DNA from 2 places in the Pontixanthobacter aestiaquae genome. Region 2 is predicted to be linked to the other one. Evidence: predicted binding sites of a transcription regulator. Region 2 holds the regulator's gene; the other holds the start of a gene.
The links. The regulator LexA, encoded in region 2, represses DNA repair genes until DNA is damaged. The targets are predictions, from matches to a motif close to GTTCCNCNCTTGTTCT.
Positions count from the first base shown of each region.

Region 1: the regulator LexA is predicted to act here: its motif matches at 3,321-3,336, upstream of GRI35_RS02960 (putative DNA modification/repair radical SAM protein).

Region 1 is NZ_WTYZ01000001.1:637,723-646,873, reverse strand. It holds gene GRI35_RS02970 (DNA translocase FtsK) at 1-638, shown strand, start outside; gene GRI35_RS02965 (UdgX family uracil-DNA binding protein) at 635-2,077, opposite strand; gene GRI35_RS02960 (putative DNA modification/repair radical SAM protein) at 2,074-3,318, opposite strand; gene GRI35_RS02955 (substrate-binding domain-containing protein) at 3,445-4,476, opposite strand; gene GRI35_RS02950 (OprO/OprP family phosphate-selective porin) at 4,545-5,930, opposite strand; gene ald (alanine dehydrogenase) at 6,105-7,220, shown strand; gene GRI35_RS02940 (diguanylate cyclase domain-containing protein) at 7,277-9,016, shown strand; gene GRI35_RS02935 (NADH:flavin oxidoreductase/NADH oxidase family protein) at 9,013-9,151, opposite strand, start outside.
Region 2 is NZ_WTYZ01000001.1:2,040,906-2,050,056, forward strand. It holds gene GRI35_RS09765 (phosphodiester glycosidase family protein) at 1-256, shown strand, start outside; gene pip (prolyl aminopeptidase) at 258-1,220, shown strand; gene GRI35_RS09775 (hypothetical protein) at 1,275-2,468, shown strand; gene GRI35_RS09780 (anthranilate synthase component II) at 2,465-3,064, shown strand; gene trpD (anthranilate phosphoribosyltransferase) at 3,061-4,053, shown strand; gene trpC (indole-3-glycerol phosphate synthase TrpC) at 4,184-4,972, shown strand; gene moaC (cyclic pyranopterin monophosphate synthase MoaC) at 4,969-5,442, shown strand; gene GRI35_RS09800 (molybdopterin molybdotransferase MoeA) at 5,439-6,629, shown strand; gene lexA (transcriptional repressor LexA) at 6,716-7,402, shown strand; gene GRI35_RS09810 (ComEC/Rec2 family competence protein) at 7,422-9,151, opposite strand, start outside.

The DNA.
Region 1 (9,151 bases), 1.4 Mb from region 2:
TGGCTGATTTGATGGTCACCGTCGGTAAGGAAATCGAAGTCCTGATCCAGCGTCTCAGCCAGAAATCGCGCGCGGCCGGTATTCACTTGATTATGGCGACACAGCGTCCTTCGGTTGACGTTATCACCGGCGTGATCAAGGCCAACTTGCCCACGCGGATCAGCTTCAAAGTCACCAGCCGGATCGACAGCCGCACCATTCTGGGTGAGCAAGGCAGTGAGCAACTGCTGGGTAAGGGCGATATGCTCTACAAGCCGAACAGCGGCGCGATGGTGCGTGTGCATTGCCCGTTCGTATCCGATGAAGAAGTCGAGGCGGTCGCCGATCACTGGCGCGCGCAGGGCAAGCCTGAGTATGTCGATGCAGTAACCGAAGAGCCTGAAGATGGCGGCGGCCTATCTTTCGAAGACGAGTTTACCGCCAGCGATGACCCGGCTGAGCGCAAATATCGCCAAGCCTGCCAGATTGTGATCGAAAACCAGAAGGCGTCGGGCAGTTGGCTGCAGCGCCAGATGGGGGTGGGATACAACACCGCAGCAAAATGGATCGAACGGATGGAAAGCGAAGGGCTGGTCGGCCCGGCAAACCATGTCGGTCGCCGCGAAATCTTCCGCGATCAGGACGGGAACCCGCTTTAGTCAGCGAGCTCGGCCAAGCGTTCGCGCACAGCCAACAGGTCATTCCGGAACAGCTGCTCCTGCTGCGCGCGCGCGTCGCCATCGAGGCGGAGCAAATAGGATGGATGCGCGGTGATCCATAACTCGCTGCCATCATTCAGCATGACCGGCTTGCCGCGAACTGTGTTGATGCTGACGGTCTTGCCAAGCATCGCCCGCGCGGCACTCGCTCCTAACGCCAGTATCAGTTTTGGCTTTACCACTTCGCGCTCGGCCTCGACCCACCAGCGGCAGGTATCGACTTCCTTAGCGGTTGGCGTTTGGTGAATGCGGCGCTTGCCCCGCCGGACATATTTGAAATGTTTCACCGCGTTGGTGATATAAGCGCGGTCGCGTGCGATGCCCGCTTGGCCTAGATGCAGATCAAGCAGTTGACCCGCTGGCCCGACAAAAGGACGGCCTGTCTGGTCTTCCTGATGGCCAGGCTGTTCACCCACAATCATAAGCGGAGCATCGCGCGGTCCCTCACCCATCACTGCCTGATTGGCCAGCTCACCGATCCCGCAATTGCGACATGCTTGAACCGCGCGCTCCATAGCTTCCAACGTTTCTGGACGCGCCTCGTGCTCCATCGCTCCGGCATCGACCATTTGTGCTTCTCGTGATTGGGCGCCTGCAATCAGCTCAGGAATCAACTCTGCCTCGGGCATATTCTTCCAATATTTCTTGGGCATCTCGCTCATCATCGCGCCGACTTTAAGCCGAGCGGGATTGAAGATTGAGGCGTAGTACTTGCGCCAGAGGTCTTCGGTCGGATCGCCATCGGGCGCGTCGCTGCGCTGTGCGGGCGGGCTTTCACGGACAGTCTTGCCGTCCCAGTGAATGCAGCCTTTCGGCGTCAGTATCGACCAGTGCATATTGGCAAAGCGCCGTTTGAAGAATCCGGCATTGGCGCGGACGATATGATGGTCCGGCTCAAACCAAGCGACGAAATGCTCTGCGCCGTCCTCGTGCAGCACTTCGCGGAAGCGGACAAAAGCGTGCATTTTGTGGCTATCGCGCCGGACACTCTTAGCCAGATCCTCGATCCGGCGGACATCGCTATCGGCCTTGTCCTCCATAATCCGCGGATGGGACTGTAGCCGCCACAGCAACCGGTAAAGCAGCGCAAACCGCTCGGGGTCGCTGTGCAAAATCGCATTTTGCGCAACCGACACGAAGCGCTTGCTCGCGCGGGTTTGCGGCGCATCATCCTGCGGTGTGGGCAGCTCCTCCGATTCTGGAGCACTGGCAGAGAAAAGATCACCGGACCCGCCGGGTTCACTCCAGATCACGCGCTCCGGTGCGATGCCACAGCGTACCAATCGCCTCGCTTGATCGCGCCAAAAATCGAAGTCATCGGCTCGGGGCATCGTGACGGAAAAGTGCCGCTGGTCCGAAACGGATTGCAGCGCACTCATGCTGCGAACAGCTCCAATTGTTCCTGCTTGGGCGCGAGCATTTTGCGCAGATCGGCGCGGTCGGTCAGCGCGGTCGGACGCCAATCGGCGGCACAGATAAAGGGTCGCACTTTTGCAATGGACACAGTCAGCTTGCCAACCTCATCCAGCCGCAAAGTCCGGTGACGCCGTGCAGCAATAATCCGGTTCACCGCAGTCACGCCCAACCCCGGAACGCGCAGCAATTGCTCACGCGGGGCCCGGTTGACATCCAGCGGGAACACTGACCGAAATTTTAGCGCCCATGCCAGCTTAGGATCTATATCGAGCGGTAAATTGCCATCCTTACCCATGGCCTGCTGAACGTCTCTCACCTGATAGCCGTAGAACCGCATAAGCCAGTCGGATTGATAGAGCCGGTGTTCACGGATCAAGGGCGGGCGTTTGAGCGGCAGAACCGCACTGGCGTCGGGTATCGGACTGAATGCCGAGTAATAAACCCGCCGCAAGCCAAAGCCCCCATAGAGCTTGCTCGCCCGTCCGACGATATCGGAATCGCTCGCCGCATCCGCGCCGATGATCATCTGTGTGGATTGGCCGGCGGGGGCAAAACGCGGCGCATGTTTGAAGCGCTTCTTGGCGTCTTTCGCCTCGATGATATCCGATTTGACCTTACCCATTGCGCCTTCGATCTGGCTAGCGTCCTTGTCGGGCGCTAGCCGCGTCAGGCCCTTACGCGTCGGCAGCTCTACATTGATCGACACACGGTCCGCATAAAGTCCTGCTTGGTGGACCAATTCGGGGTCAGCCTCCGGAATGGTCTTGAGATGGATGTAGCCGCGAAAATCGCATTCCTCGCGCAAAATACGCGCCGCCTCCACCATTTGCTCCATAGTGAAGTTAGAGCTCTTGATAATGCCTGAGGACAGGAACAGCCCCTCGATATAATTCCGCTTATAGAAGCTGATCGTCAGATCGGCGACTTCTTGCGGCGTGAAACGCGCGCGGCGGACATTGCTACTTTTGCGGTTAATGCAATAGTGACAATCGAAAATGCAGTGGTTGGTCAGCAATATCTTGAGCAGCGAGATACACCGCCCATCAGGCGCATAGGCGTGGCAAATGCCCATCCCCTCGGTCGAGCCAATACCTTTCCCACCGAGAGAGTTTTTCTTCGCCGTCCCCGATGATGCGCAGGAGGCGTCATATTTGGCCGCATCGGCCAGAATGCCCAGTTTCTCGATTGTTGATAGCGGACCCATAAGTTCACTATATGTTCTGCCCTGCAAAAAGGGAAGAACTTTCAAACAGTAAAGGCCCCGCCAACAGGCGAGGCCTTTCTGTGAGTGTCATTTATCGGTGGGCCAAACCCGCCAGAGACTGTCTGCTTACTTCAGATCGTCAGCCGTCAGAGTCATGAACTCGGTGGTCTTTTTGACGTTCTCGGCGCGAACATCGTCAGGCGATGCAACTAGGCCGATTTTGGCAAGCGGGCCGTCTTTGTCCCAGCTCTTCGCCCATTCTGCGAGATACAGGTCGAGTGCCGGGATTTGGCCGACATGCTGCTTTTTCACATACATATAGAGCGGACGCGCACCAGGATAGGCGAAGCTGGCGATATTGTCATAGGTCGGGTCGCTGCCGTTCATCGGCAGGCCTTGAACCTTGTCTGCATTCTCTTCGAGATAAGAGAAGCCGAACACGCCGATAGCTTTATCATTGCCACCGATTTTCTGGACGATGAGATTGTCATTTTCGCCTTGGTCAACAAATTTTCCGTCACCTCGCACTTCGGTGCAAATTTGGTCGTAACGGTCTTCGTCGCTTTCTTTCAGAGCTTGCATCTCTGGGTTGGTCTTACAGCCAGCTTCCAGGACCAGCTCTTTCAGCGCATCGCGCGTGCCGGAAGTTGAAGGCGGACCATAGACGAGGATAGGCTCAGCCGGCAGCGATGGATCAACATCGGCCCAAGTTTCAGCTGTTTGCTCACCACCAAAAGGCGCCTTAGCGAGAGCCCTATACACGATTTCCGGTGTCAGGTTCATAGTGATGCCGCCTTGCGCCGATGCAAAAGCGATACCATCGAGGCCAACTTGAATTTCAACAACATCGGTCACGCCGTTTTCCATGCACGTCGCGAATTCGGATGCTTTCATGCGGCGCGATGCATTCACAACGTCGGGCGTATCATTGCCAACGCCAGCGCAGAATTGCTTAATCCCGCCGCCGCTGCCGTTCGATTCAATCAACGGGCCAGTCATGCCTTCATTGTTGAGTGCTGCATTTTCAGCGACAACTTTGGCGAACGGGAACACTGTCGAAGAGCCCACTACGTGGACAGGTTCAACAGCCGCCTCGGAACAAGCGCCGAGCGCCAGAGCCGACACTGCGGCGAGCGAAAATTTGGAAATCATACGCATAATACTAATCCCTGTGAGAACATGTTGCGTCAGCGCCTATCGGCACTGTGTGACGCGAATATGACAAGTTAGAAGTCGATCTGAGCGCGAACTCCGACCACGTCGACACCATAGGATGTGTCGCCGCCCGCAGCGGGGAATACGGCCTGATCATATTCAAGCCGGCCATAATTTGCGAGGAACAGGACCCAGTCGGTCGGTTTCCAGATCAGTGACAAGAAGAAGCCGTCCTGCGTTCCGCCAATGACACCGTTGTCGGACAGATCGAGCCGGTCGTAACGGGCGTTGATCTGGACCGATCCGGTTCCGCCTTCACCCACTGGATTGGTGGGCTTTGTACGGTCAAATTTCCCGCCCTTATACCCGCGCGTATCACCTTTAGTAAGGAAGTACCCAACTTCGGCATAACCACCAAAGAATGTCGGATCGGCCAGCGCCATAGGCCGGTTAACCTGGCGCCAATAACCCTCAGCCGCAGCGTGGAATGGCCCGGAAATGAAAGCACCTTCGACGCCGTATGAAAATTCGCTATCGGCAGCGAAATTGCCCGTGTTAATGAAGCGCTCGCCTGTAAACGCGACCAGTGGCCGCTGGCGGTAGCGAACCGTCGAACCCGGATCGACTTCGCGGTAATTAACGGTAGCACCCAAGTGCAGCTGGCTGTCACCAATCTTTGGCATGTAGACGACGCGGCCATTGGCGCTCCATGCGTCGTTAGATAGCCGGTCCATATTGTCCGTGAACACACCGCCTTGCAGCAACACATCGCCCGAACCGTATTGGACACCGACACCAACGCGGCGAATGAAGTTAAACGCATCGGTGTACGCGGCCCGCTCAATGAAAGTGGTATGCAGCGAACTGGTCAGCTCTTCCAGCGACTGGAAATTGTTAAACTGGCCGACCATTATCTCGAGGTCACCGGCTTCGTAGGAGATAATCGCATCGGTGACCGCAAGATCGCTATTCGCGACATCAATCTCGAACTTATAACCGAAACCGCCTGGCATATCACCAGCAATGCCCAAGCGTGCACGGCGGATATCATTACCGAAACCATCATCGCGTCCGGTTGAATCAGGTGCGTTTACAATGCCTGCATCATATTGCAGTCGGCCGCGCGGCTTGAAGCTCCAACCGCCTGTGCCGGAAATTTCAGGAGCGCCTTTCCAAGTCACTTCCGTATCAGGTTTCGGTGCTGGTGCCACTGGCGGAAGGGGGTCAAGTGGAGGCGGTGTCGCGACCTTTACCGATACCGCTTCGATGGTGTTTTCAGCTTCTTCAAGTTCGCCTTCCAGCGTTTCGATCCGTTTCGCCATAGCCGCCATTTCGGCGCGCATTGCTGCAAGCTCTTCCTGAACGCTCGGCGCATCTTGCGCCAAAGCCGGTTGTGCCCAACCGCACGCGAAAGCGAATGCAAGCGCAGATCCAGTTGCCCGAGCGCGTAGTGTCATCACAGTCACCTTTACAATTGTGTGAAACTTTCCTGACGCCCGTATGTCGATTTTGTGACAGTTTGGAGACTGTGGAAAAATCGATGCCCGATGAAACCATCGAACAAACGACAACATCTCTTGTCCCGATCTCGTTTCAGTCGTAACTATCCCGTATATTCAGGAGACATCCCCATGCGTATCGGCTGCCCGTCAGAGATCAAGAATCACGAATATCGCGTCGGACTGACGCCGGAGAGCGCGCGCGAATTGGGCGTCAACGGTCATGAAGTGTGGATCCAGAGCGGCGCCGGCATGGGAATCGGGGCAACCGATGAGGAATATCGCGACGCAGGCTGCAAGATAGTCGATGGCCCCGATCCGATCTTCGCCGAATGCGAAATGGTTGTGAAGGTCAAGGAGCCGCAAGCGGACGAACGCGCGAAACTGCGCGAAGGCCAGATTCTCTACACCTACTTGCACCTCGCGCCAGACCCGGGGCAAACCGCTGACCTGGTGAAATCGGGCGTTACCGCGATCGCCTATGAGACGGTGACGGGTAGTGGCGGAATTCTGCCATTGCTCAAACCGATGAGCCAAGTCGCAGGTCGGATGAGCATTCAGGCAGGCGCAAATGCCTTGCAAAAAGAGCATGGCGGACGCGGCGTATTGATCGGCGGCGTCCCGGGAGTTCTGCCCGGCAAAGTGGTCGTCATCGGCGGCGGTGTTGTTGGCTTCAACGCCGCGCAAATGGCGGTGGGCCTTGGCGGTGATGTCGAAATACTCGACCGCGATCCTGAAGTGCTGGAGAAAGTCGGCACTTTCTTCGAAGCCCGCGCCAGCACACGCTTTTCGAACAAGACCAATCTGGAAGATGCCGTGCGTCACGCCGATCTGGTCATTGGCGCAGTCCTGATTCCGGGAGCTGCCGCACCAAAGCTGATCAGCCGCGAATTGCTGAAAGAAATGAAGCCGGGAGCAGTTCTGGTTGATGTTGCCATTGACCAAGGCGGGTGCTTTGAGACTTCCAAAGCCACCACCCATGCCGAGCCAACCTACACCGTCGATGGTATCGTGCACTATTGCGTGGCCAATATGCCCGGCGCGGTTGCCCGCACCAGCACTTACGCGTTGAACAATGTGACTCTCCCGCATGCGCTGCGAATGGCGCGGGACGGCTGGAAGGAGGCCATGCGCCGCGATCCGCATCTTGCCGAGGGGCTCAATGTCCATGCTGGCAAGGTGACATATCAAGCGGTGGCCGAAGAACTGGGCTATGACTTCACCCCACCAGCGGATATTATTGCGTAAGAACAACAGGATATAGGGTTTACGAGATGTAAACGCGATCGCGCTATCCATGCTCGGTGAGAAATATATTCGCCGGTTGCCTGATGATGGCCTTTTGCGCAGTGTTGACCTGTATCAGCCCGGCATATGCTGGCGAACGGCATGACAATACCAATTACGCCCCCAACTGTTCTGCAGTGGCCTCCGCCACAGCGGATGCTGTGGAAGTCATCGCCGATCCGCAGCTTTGGAATTGCTCCGGCGCAGATTACGCCAGCGGGCAACAAGTCACCTATCTGCGCTTTGACGCCAGCGACTGGCAGGGCAGTCTGACGCCGGTAAATTTCTTTACCCGGATCAGCCGTTTCCAATCGATCACTCTCTATGCCTATGATGCCGATGGCTGGGTCGACAGCATCGCCTATCGGCCAGAGGATGCGCGCCCGATCGCCGCAGGACCGGTCTTCACTCTAGAGCTGCCAGAAATCGGACCGGAGACCACCGAAGTGATCGCTCGGATCGAAGGTCCACATAGCGTCACGATGCTTTCCGAAGCGCGTCTCTCCACCACCGCTGATGGAGCCGAATGGACTCAAATCGACGTCATGCTGTTGGTGCTGATCGTCGGCATACTGATCTCGCCGCTGATCTTTGATCTCAGCTTCTACATCGTGCTGCGCGAACGGTTCGTGATGATCCACGCGGGCATGGTCGCAACAATGATCGGTTACGTCATGTTTGCTGGCGGCGTGATCACGATTTTTGCCGATGTGTCAGTAACGACAATGGCCATTCTTGGCCCATTCCTATGGGCGGTGGGCGTCGCACTCGGCGCCTTCTTCATGGTCGAGTTTCTCGAAGAGGATGCAATACCGCCTTCGATGCGCAACCTTATGCGATGGTGCGGCTGGTGGGTGCTGCTGGTACCTGGTTTCTTCTCGCTGCAACTCAAGGCAACACAATCATTCGATGACACTGCCTATTTCGTGGCCTTTATTCCAGTCATCGCTGTCTATACCGCCTGTTTATTGATCGCGCTGATCCGGGGCAGCCGCAGCGCTAAATTTCTTGCCGGGGCGTGGCTCCCGATCATCTTTGCCGCGACCGACCGGTTGCTGCGCGGAATGGATATCTACACCGGACCGTCGACGCTCGATCAGTTGCTCTATCTGGCGCTTGGCGCAGAAGTGGTGATTATCGCCATTGGTGTCGCGGACCGGTTCTTAGCCATGCGGGTCGAGCGTGACAGAGCAATTATCCAGACTGACCTGCTTAAGAAAACCGCAGAACGTGATCCATTAACAAACCTGTTCAACCGCCGGATGATTGATCGCCGCTTTGCCAAGCTGAAGCAGGACGGCTTCAATACGATTGCTCTGATCGATCTGGACCGGTTTAAAGAGATAAACGACCAGTTCGGCCATGCAACAGGCGACGCTGCACTCAAAGCGACAGCCGATGCGTTACGCAGCGAGCCGGGACGCGATATGATCGCTTTGCGGATGGGGGGCGAAGAATTCATGCTGATCGCGCGCGGTAAGGACGCGAGGCAGCGGCTAGAGCGTATTCGCCAGGCAATCCCTGCACGGATTGCCCATGATGTTCCTGGTCTTGATCGGACAGTCACGGCGAGCATGGGCATGATTGAAATCCGTCCATCCGGCTTGGAACAAGCGACTTTGGACGACCTATACCACCGCGCTGACACACTATTGTACGAAGCAAAGCAAAACGGTCGCAACCGCACTATGCACGAACGCCTCACCATGTTCGCCGGCAAGCCCGAGGAAGAGGAAGAGGATGAGGAAGCCGCCTAGGCTTTACCGGCACGCCACTTACGATAATTCTTGGCACGCCGCGCGGTGTGCCATTGGTCAGCCAGCATCGCGCGGATTGGCGAGATATTCGGGTTTACAGGCTTGCCCGCAGCCATCCGCCCCATTTGTGCCTTG
Region 2 (9,151 bases):
GGAAATCGCTGAGGACGGTCCTTCCAAGGCAATCCGCAATGGTGTCGGTGTCGATAACGAAGGTCTCGCGCATTTTGTCATTTCGGACAAGCCGCTCTCATTCGGCGTGCTGGCGCGCTTTTTCCGCGACGAGCTCAAAACGCCAAATGCGCTGTTTCTGGACGGCAATGTCTCGGCGCTTTGGGACCCCGCAAATGACCGGCTGGATCTGGGCGCGGCACTTGGTCCGCTGATCGTCGTCGAGGCAAAGGAATGATATGATTAGTTACGAACGCACGCTCTATCCGCCCATCGAACCCTATGAAACGGGTATGCTCGATGTGGGCGAAGGCCACTCGATCTATTATGAGCGCGTCGGAACACAAGGAGCGAAACCGGCAGTGTTCCTGCATGGCGGACCAGGCGGCGGCATGGCCCCTCCCCATCGCCAGCAATGGGACCCTAAGCTGTATGACGTGCTGCTGTTCGACCAGCGCGGCTGCGGGCAATCGACACCTTTTGCCGAGATCGAGAATAACGACACATGGCGCATCGTCGCCGATATCGAGCGCCTGCGCGAAATGTGCGGACACGATGCATGGCAAGTATTCGGCGGCAGTTGGGGGTCTACTCTCGCACTCGCCTACTCGCAAAAGCACCCCGAGCGCACCACCGAGATCATCCTGCGCGGTGTGTTTCTTGCTCGCCAACAGGAAAAGGGCTGGCTGTACCGCTTCGGCGCAAGCCAGATCATGGCCGAGCAATGGGATCAATTCACCGGTCTCATTCCCGAGGATGAGCGCGGCGATCTGGTAAAAGCCTATCACGACCGCCTGACCAGCGATGATGAGGCAACGCGCCTCGCCGCAGCACGCGAATGGTCGCTATGGGAAGGAACGGTCGCAACCTTGCTGCCCAACGAAGGCCTGCTGGAAGAGTTCGCCGATCCTTCAAAGGCTCTGCCATTCGCAAGGATTTGCGCCCGCTACTTCCTCGAGGACTTCTATCTGGAAGAGGCGCAGTTGGTACGCGATCTGCACAAAATCAAAGATATTCCTGGCATTATCGTCCAAGGCCGGCATGACATCTGCACCCCGCCAACTTCTGCATGGGAGCTTAAGAAGTCATGGCCCGAAGTCGATCTGCGGATCGTGCACGACGCCGGCCACAGTGCGGGCGAACCCGGCATTATTGACGGCTTGGTCCGCGCGACCGACGAATTCGCTGGCAAGAAGGCCTGACACACACGCGAGCTTTCCTTGCTTGTGATGAACTAAACCGAGTAACAAAACAGAATGTCCCTGATAGAATTGTCAAAAGCTAACCCAGATAGTTTCAATGGCTATCGCGCACGGCAAATTGTAGCATTTGCTGGCGACGGCAAGCTCCGTGATAATTCGGATTGCTCATCCCAATTGCGGGCATTTCTTACAACCGTTACATCGGAGCAATTATCCGCATATGCTGCCGAGTGCTTAGAAAAGTCCTTTGAGGATAGCGGGCTCGTTCTCCAAGACGTCGTAAACGAAATTGGGCGGCGGTTAGAGTTTGAGGTCGATGACGGTCGATATCGAGGAACTCAAAATCAAATTGGATACGACGGACTCTGGCACGTTCCCGGCAATCCCTCGATCTTGGTGGAGGTAAAAACCACCGATACCTATAACGTGACACTCGACACGATCGCGGCCTACAAACAGAAAGCAATTGAAGCGGGAATTATTCCACGCAACTCGTCCATTTTGTTCGTCGTTGGTCGAAAAGATACCGGCGCACTCGAAGCGCAAATACGCGGCTCTCGCTATGCATGGGAAATGCGCGTCGTGGGTGTTGAGAGCCTTCTAAAACTGATGAAGGTGAAAGAGAAATCAAGCGAAGACCAAACGGTCGCGCAGATTCGAGATCTCTTGCAACCGTTTGAATACACGCGGGTAGATCGCATTCTCGAGGTTGTCTTTAGCGCAGCCACTGATGCAATTGATTCCGACAGCGCGGAGGCAATTGAAACGGATTCGGGAACAAGTTCAGAAAAGGCATCACACGAACGGACACCGCGAGAAAAACTCGATGCAATCAGGCAAACTGCAATAGGTGCATTGAATGACAAAAGCGGTTTAAACCTTGTAAAAAAACGGCAGGCACTGTTCCGTGATCCCATCTCGGACACGAACGCCTGCATTTCAATCTCAAAGCGATACGACGATAACCTACAACCTTATTGGTATGCTTATCATCCGAGATGGAACGAATTTTTGACGAGCGCTACTGCTGGCTTGATGGTTTTTGCGTGCGTCGACCGGGATGAAGCTTACGCTGTGCCCGTTGAGCAGATGCAGAAGTTCCTTCCCAGCCTCAACCAGACTGAAAGAGCCGACGGCACTGCGTATTGGCATATCAAATTGACCACAGCCGACGACAGATTGGAATTATTTGCTTCCAAGACCGGAGAGAGGTTTGATCTGTCGGAATTTCGAGTGCCATTCCCATGATCCTCGTCATCGACAATTACGACAGTTTCACTTTCAACCTGGTCCATTATCTGATGGAACTGGGCGCCGAGGTGCAGGTCGAGCGCAACGATGCTATCTCTGCTGCCGGTGCGATTGCGACCGGTGCAGAGGGTTTTCTGATCTCTCCTGGACCGTGCACACCCAATGAAGCGGGCGTTAGTCTGGATCTGGTTGCCGCCTGTGCGGATGCCGAAAAGCCGTTGCTCGGCGTATGTTTGGGGCATCAGTCGATTGGACAGCATTTTGGCGGCACGGTCGTTCGTGGCGGGTTGATGCATGGTAAAACGTCGCCGGTTACGCATGACGGAACGGGTGTGTTTGCCGGCCTGCCCTCGCCTTACACCGCAACCCGCTATCACTCGCTGATTGTCGAGAATATTCCTAACGCTCTGGCGGTAAATGCGAGCAGCGATACGCCGGGCATTGAAGGCGATTGCGTGATGGGCTTCCGTCATCAGACGCTGCCAATTCACGGCGTACAATTTCATCCGGAAAGCATCGCGACCGAGCATGGCCACGCGTTGCTTGCGAATTTCCTGCGCATTTGCGGGATCGAACCGAAAGATATTTCATGAAGACGCTCCCGCTCGAAGTCCCGCATATGAATGCGCAGGAGGCCGAGGAGGTCTTCGGCTGGATACTCGATGGGGAAGCAAGCGAAGAGGAAATCGCGCGCTTCCTGCTCGCAATGACCGAACGCAGCGAGACCGCGGACGAAATCGCTGGTGCAGCGCGCGCTTTGCGGGCACGGCTCATTCCGATCAAAGCCCCCGAAAATGCCATCGATGTATGCGGAACCGGCGGCGACGGTCATCACACATTGAACGTGTCGACCGCCGTTTCGCTGGTTGTTGCCGCAACCGGCGTTCCGGTGGCCAAGCATGGTAATCGTGCCGCCTCCTCCAAGTCCGGTGCAGCCGATACGCTCGAAGCGCTTGGGTTGGATATGGATGTCGCGGGTGAAACTGCCGAGAAGACTCTGGCCGAACTTGGCATTTGCTTCCTGTTCGCGAAGAACCATCACCCCGCGATGGGCCGCATTCAACCGATCCGGTTGAAACTTGGCCGGCGAACGATTTTCAATCTGATGGGCCCGCTATCCAATCCGGCTGGCGTTAAGAGCCAACTCATTGGTATCGCGCGCCCTGCCTATGTGCCGATCTATGCTGCGGCCAAGGCTGCTCTGGGTACCGAACGGACGATGATTGTTTCCGGCGATGAAGGCTTGGACGAATTGAGCCTGGCCGGCGGTAACGAGGTCGCCGATGTGCGCGGCAATGCGTTTGAGATGAAGCGCGTCGAGGCGTCGATGATTGGCGTTCCCAATGCGCCGGTGGAAGCCATTCGCGGCGATGACGCAAAACATAACGCGGCGGCGCTCAAAGCTCTGCTGGACGGTAATCCCGGACCCTATCGCGACGCGGTGATCTTCAATTCTGCAGCGTCGCTACTCGTTGCAGGTACAGCGAAGGACTGGAACGACGGAGCGGACCAAGCACGCGAGGCGCTCGATTCGGGTGGAGCGCGTGATCTGCTAAAGCGGTGGATTGCGATGACGAAATGAGAAACGCATCACCTTCCGATTGTCATCCCCGCGAAAGCGGGGACCCAGGGCTGCTCGGGTTGTCCTTTGCGATTCTGGATTCTCGCTTTCGCGGGGAAGCGCAGCTGTCCAAAGGACAATACGGGGATCGTTGATGAACAAATTGGACGAAATCTGCGCAACCAAGCGTACGGAAGTCGCCGTGCGCAAAGCTGCGACAACAGTCGCTGAGCTAGAGTCCAGAGCTCGCAAACAAAGCACACCACGCGGCTTTCGTGCGGCTTTGGAAGCTAAAACAACTTTAGGCTACGGCCTCATCGCTGAAATCAAAAAGGCTTCCCCGTCCAAAGGTCTAATCCGCGAGGACTTTCGCCCCGCTGACCATGCGAAAGCCTACGAAGAAGGCGGCGCAGCATGCCTTTCGGTGCTGACCGATGCACCATACTTCCAAGGGCATGAGGACTATCTGGTTGAAGCCCGTGCAGCGTGTGATCTGCCCGCGTTGCGCAAGGATTTTATGGTCGACCCATGGCAAGTTGCCGAGGCGCGTGCAATCGGTGCCGATGCGATCCTGATTATCGTCGCCGCGCTGGAAGACAGCGCGATGGAAGAGATCGAAGCCGCCTCCATCCATTACGGTATGGATGTGCTGGTCGAAGTCCACAATGAGGCAGAGATGGAGCGCGCAGCCAAATTAAAGTCGCGCCTAATCGGGGTAAACAATCGCGATCTGAAGCGGTTTGTGACCGATCTGGGTGTGACCGAACGGCTGTCTAAGCTGGCTCCAGAGGGGACTCTGCTGGTGGGCGAAAGCGGCATCAGCACGCACGAAGACTGCGAGCGGCTCGAAAAGTCGGGTGTCCGCGCATTTCTTGTCGGTGAGAGCCTGATGCGGCAAGCGGATGTTGCGGCAGCAACGCGAAAGTTGCTGCAGGGATGAGCAAACTCACTCACCTTGATAGCGATGGTAATGCGCGCATGGTCGATGTGGGGGCTAAAGCGGGAACCGCCCGCACGGCTACGGCGACCGGACGGATCACTATGAACGATAATGCGCTGGCCGCTATTCGTGACGGAAATGTGCCCAAAGGCGATGTGCTCGCCGCCGCGCGGATCGCCGGGATCATGGCGGCCAAAAAGACCGCCGAACTGATCCCGCTGTGCCACCCGCTTGGGCTGGACTCGGTGACGGTTGATTTTGCGATAGAGGACGGGGCAGTTCGCGCGACTGCCACCGCCTCTTTGGTCGGCAAAACCGGCATAGAAATGGAAGCGCTTACGGCCACTTCCGTCGCGCTCCTGACAATCTATGACATGGCCAAAGCGCTCGACAAAGGCATGGTGATTGAAGGCGTGAGATTGCTCACCAAAACCGGAGGCAAATCCGGCGATTGGCACGCAGCGGCATGAAGCCGCCCATTCCCTTGCACGAAGCGCAGGCGCGGCTGCTGGATCTGGTTCAACCAACTGCGACCGAAACCGTTAGCTGCGAAGATGCTCTTGGCCGGTATCTGGCCGCGCCGCTGATCGCCAAACGCACACAGCCCGCAGCTGATCTCTCAGCGATGGACGGGTTTGCTGTCTCTGGCGAAGGTTCTTGGCGCGTGATCGGCGAAAGCCGCTGCGGTGTGCCGTTCGGCGGCTCAGTTTCCGCAGGAGAGGCAACGCGCATATCGACCGGTGCGCATGTGCCAAAGGGTGCCGAGGCGATTGTGCTGGTTGAAGACGCGAAACTGGCCTCAGGCAACCAATTGACCGCGACCGAAGAGCCAATATCCGGCCGTCATATCAGACGCGCAGGATCTGACTTCGAAACGGGTGCGCATTTGCTTGAAACCGGCACCCGGATCACCGCCGCGCGGCTGGCCCTGACGCGGATGGCGGGGCATAGCTCGCTCACCGTTCACACCGCACCCGAGGTGGCGATACTCGAATGCGGCGATGAACTTTCAACCATGCCCCATATGTGCAACATTGATCAAATTCCCGCCACCAACGGTGCAATGTTAAGTGCAATGACTTTAACCGAAAAAGTGGTAGTGCAGACTTCGCCGCCAATTCCCGATAATCTGGATGCATTGGCTGCCACTATAGAAACTTATTCCGGAACTAATTTGTTAATCATCAGCGGTGGTGCTTCTGTCGGTGATCATGACCTGGTTCGCCCGGCATTGCACAGACTGGGCGCAAAAATAGACTTCTGGCGAGTCGCAATGAAGCCTGGAAAACCTCTGATGGTGGCGACACGCGGGAAGCAGATAATTCTTGGACTGCCAGGTAATCCCGTTTCGAGCTACGTGACCGGGTTCCTGTTTATGCTCCCGGCGCTTCGCAGGTTACTGGGCGCCAAGGAGTGCATTCCAAACCCGATAAGCTTGCCCTGCTATGAGGATTTACCCGCCGGCGGCCCTCGCCGAACCTTTATGCGCGCTACGTTTGGCGAAGGGCAAGTAACGCCTATAGCCCAGCAGGGTAGCGGTGCACTCGGTGCTTTGGCACAGGCAGATGTCCTGATCGAACGCCCTGAGCACTGCGGTGTGACCAAATCCGGAGCGCATGTACCAGTCTATATTCTACCGACGAGCGGCGTGGCTTGACCTTTTGACATAAGTTGCCTACTTGTTCCTCATTCGTTCACCATTCGGTAGCGATGCGACTGATGCGATCTAAGGAGCATTTTGCAATGCTGACGGCAAAGCAGCACGAACTTATCCGCTTCATCCAGCAGCGTCTGGAAGAGACCGGCATTTCCCCGTCGTTCGAGGAAATGAAAGCCGCACTCGATTTAAAAAGTAAGTCAGGTGTACACCGCCTGATTTCTGCGCTGGAAGAGCGTGGTTTTATCCGCCGCTTGCCCAACCGCGCGCGTGCGCTGGAAGTTCTCAAAAATCCAGAGGATGTGCTACCAGGCACGACTGCGAAGCCAGCCAATGATGTGGTAGCTCGGACAACGACACCACCGGTGGCTCAGCTCGAGCCGGCAAACGATGTGATTGAGCTTCCTTTGCACGGTCGCATCGCTGCAGGTGCACCTATTGAAGCGCTTGAAGGGCAAAGCAGTCTGCCCGTTCCGGCTGCCCTTCTCGGCCCCGGCGATCACTATGCGCTAGAAGTATCAGGCGATTCGATGATCGAAGCCGGAATCTTCGATGGCGACTTTGCGTTGATCAAGCGAACGACGACTGCCCGCGATGGCGAGATTGTTGTTGCGCTGGTCGACAATGAAGAAGCCACGCTAAAATATCTGCACCGCGATGGTTCGATGGTTCGCCTCGATCCTGCAAATGCGAGTTATTCTGCACAGGTCTATCAGCCTGATCAGGTGGAAGTTCAGGGTAAACTTGCTGGTCTTCTGCGGCGATACAACTAAATTTCGATGCGCGGGGCGTTTAGCGATGCTCCGCGCGCCACCATCCATGCTCTCCTTGAGAGTCAGCAACGGCGTTAAAGCTTTCATCGGATAGATTGATTGTTAGACCCCCGGTTTTGTCCAGCAAGTTGCGATCGGCTTTGAGCCATCTCGGTTGGCAGGACCGCGGTAAATAGCGGTCGGCAACTACGATATCCGCACGGTCACACGCTGCGGCCAAGGCACGCATTTCTACGCGGTTGCTACTTCGTGCCATCAGTACCTGCCAATCCCGACCATCGCGCCGGAGCGGAATGGTGCAAAAATCCGCACTACATGACGCATCAGGCCATTGCTCCAACGGAATAGGCGTGCCGTCCATTCCGGCTAGTTCCAGTAGATTGTCGCGCGCGTAGTCGCTCCGGCTTTCCCGAAGAACAAGAAGTTCCTTGCTCTCGACCGCAATACCAACATGCCGCCCGTCACCCGAAATCAAGATATCGGGTGCTGGTTTAATGAGAAACAATATTGTTGCGACTGCTGCCGGAACAAAACCGAGCAGTCGGATCCGTCCGCGCCATAATCCGATCCACAGTCCGCCCACCACAAACAACGCAAAGATCGCTCCGCCCATTTCGGGCATTAACTTCACGGCCCCGGGCTGATCAGCGGTGAAATGCGCGATGCCAATCAACAGATCGAGAGACTTTCCTGTCAGCCACCAAAGCGGCGCGCCAAGCCCGACAAGGTCGGCAAGCAGCGACAGAGCGATAAGCGGCATCGAAGCAAAGGTGGTGAGCGGAATACCAATCACATTCGCGAAAGCACCGTAAACGCCTGCCCTATGAAAATGGAACAGCACAATCGGCATCAAGGCGATTTCGATAACAAAACCAGTGATGAGCAACATCAATGTCCGCCGTCCTAGCCGCGACGCCCAGCTTTCCTCTCGAGGCGCCAAGAATCGCCGCACTGGCTCCGCATTGTGGAGAGCTACGATTGCGAGCACGGCAGCGAAGCTCATTTGAAAACTTGGCCCTACAAGCGACTCTGGCCACAGGAACAATACGAACATCGCCGCCACGGCCACCATTCGCAGCGATAACGCCTCACGGCCCAAAGCCAAAGCTATCAGAACCAATATCGCTCCGACGCAGCTGCGAACCGTCGGCACTTCTGCGCCAGTTAGAAGAGTATATCCGACGCCTGCCAGTGCCGCGACGCCAGCAGCAACCAAGGGTAGTCGAACTCTCAGTGCCAGCCATTGCCACAATGCGAGTAGCTTTATCGCGAGCAGATAAGCCGCCGCGATCACCGCACTGACGTGCAAACCGCTGATGGATAGCAAATGTGTCAGACCAGCATCCCGCATTGCTTCTTCATCGGCGTCGCTGATGCCGCCGCGATCACCACTGGCCAATGCGGCAGCAATGGAACCCGCTGACCCGCCAAGCTGACTGCGAACGTGACCCGCTAACGCGCGCTGCGTCGACGCCAGCGCCTCTTCCGTTACCGCGGGCTCGACGATCTCAACCTCGCCCAAAACCGATCCAGTGGCCGCAAATCCTTGAAACCAGGCGGAGCGCGCAAAATTGTATGCTCCCGGCAACATCGGTGACGCTGGCGGCATCAGGCGTGCACGCAAGCGGACAATCGCGCCCTCGGACAATCCAGTTACGTCCTTATCGTCGGGTACATTAACGCGAACCTTTCGAGCGACACCAACCTCCGCATCGCGATAAGCAAGGATCAGCCGGATTCGGTCTCTGG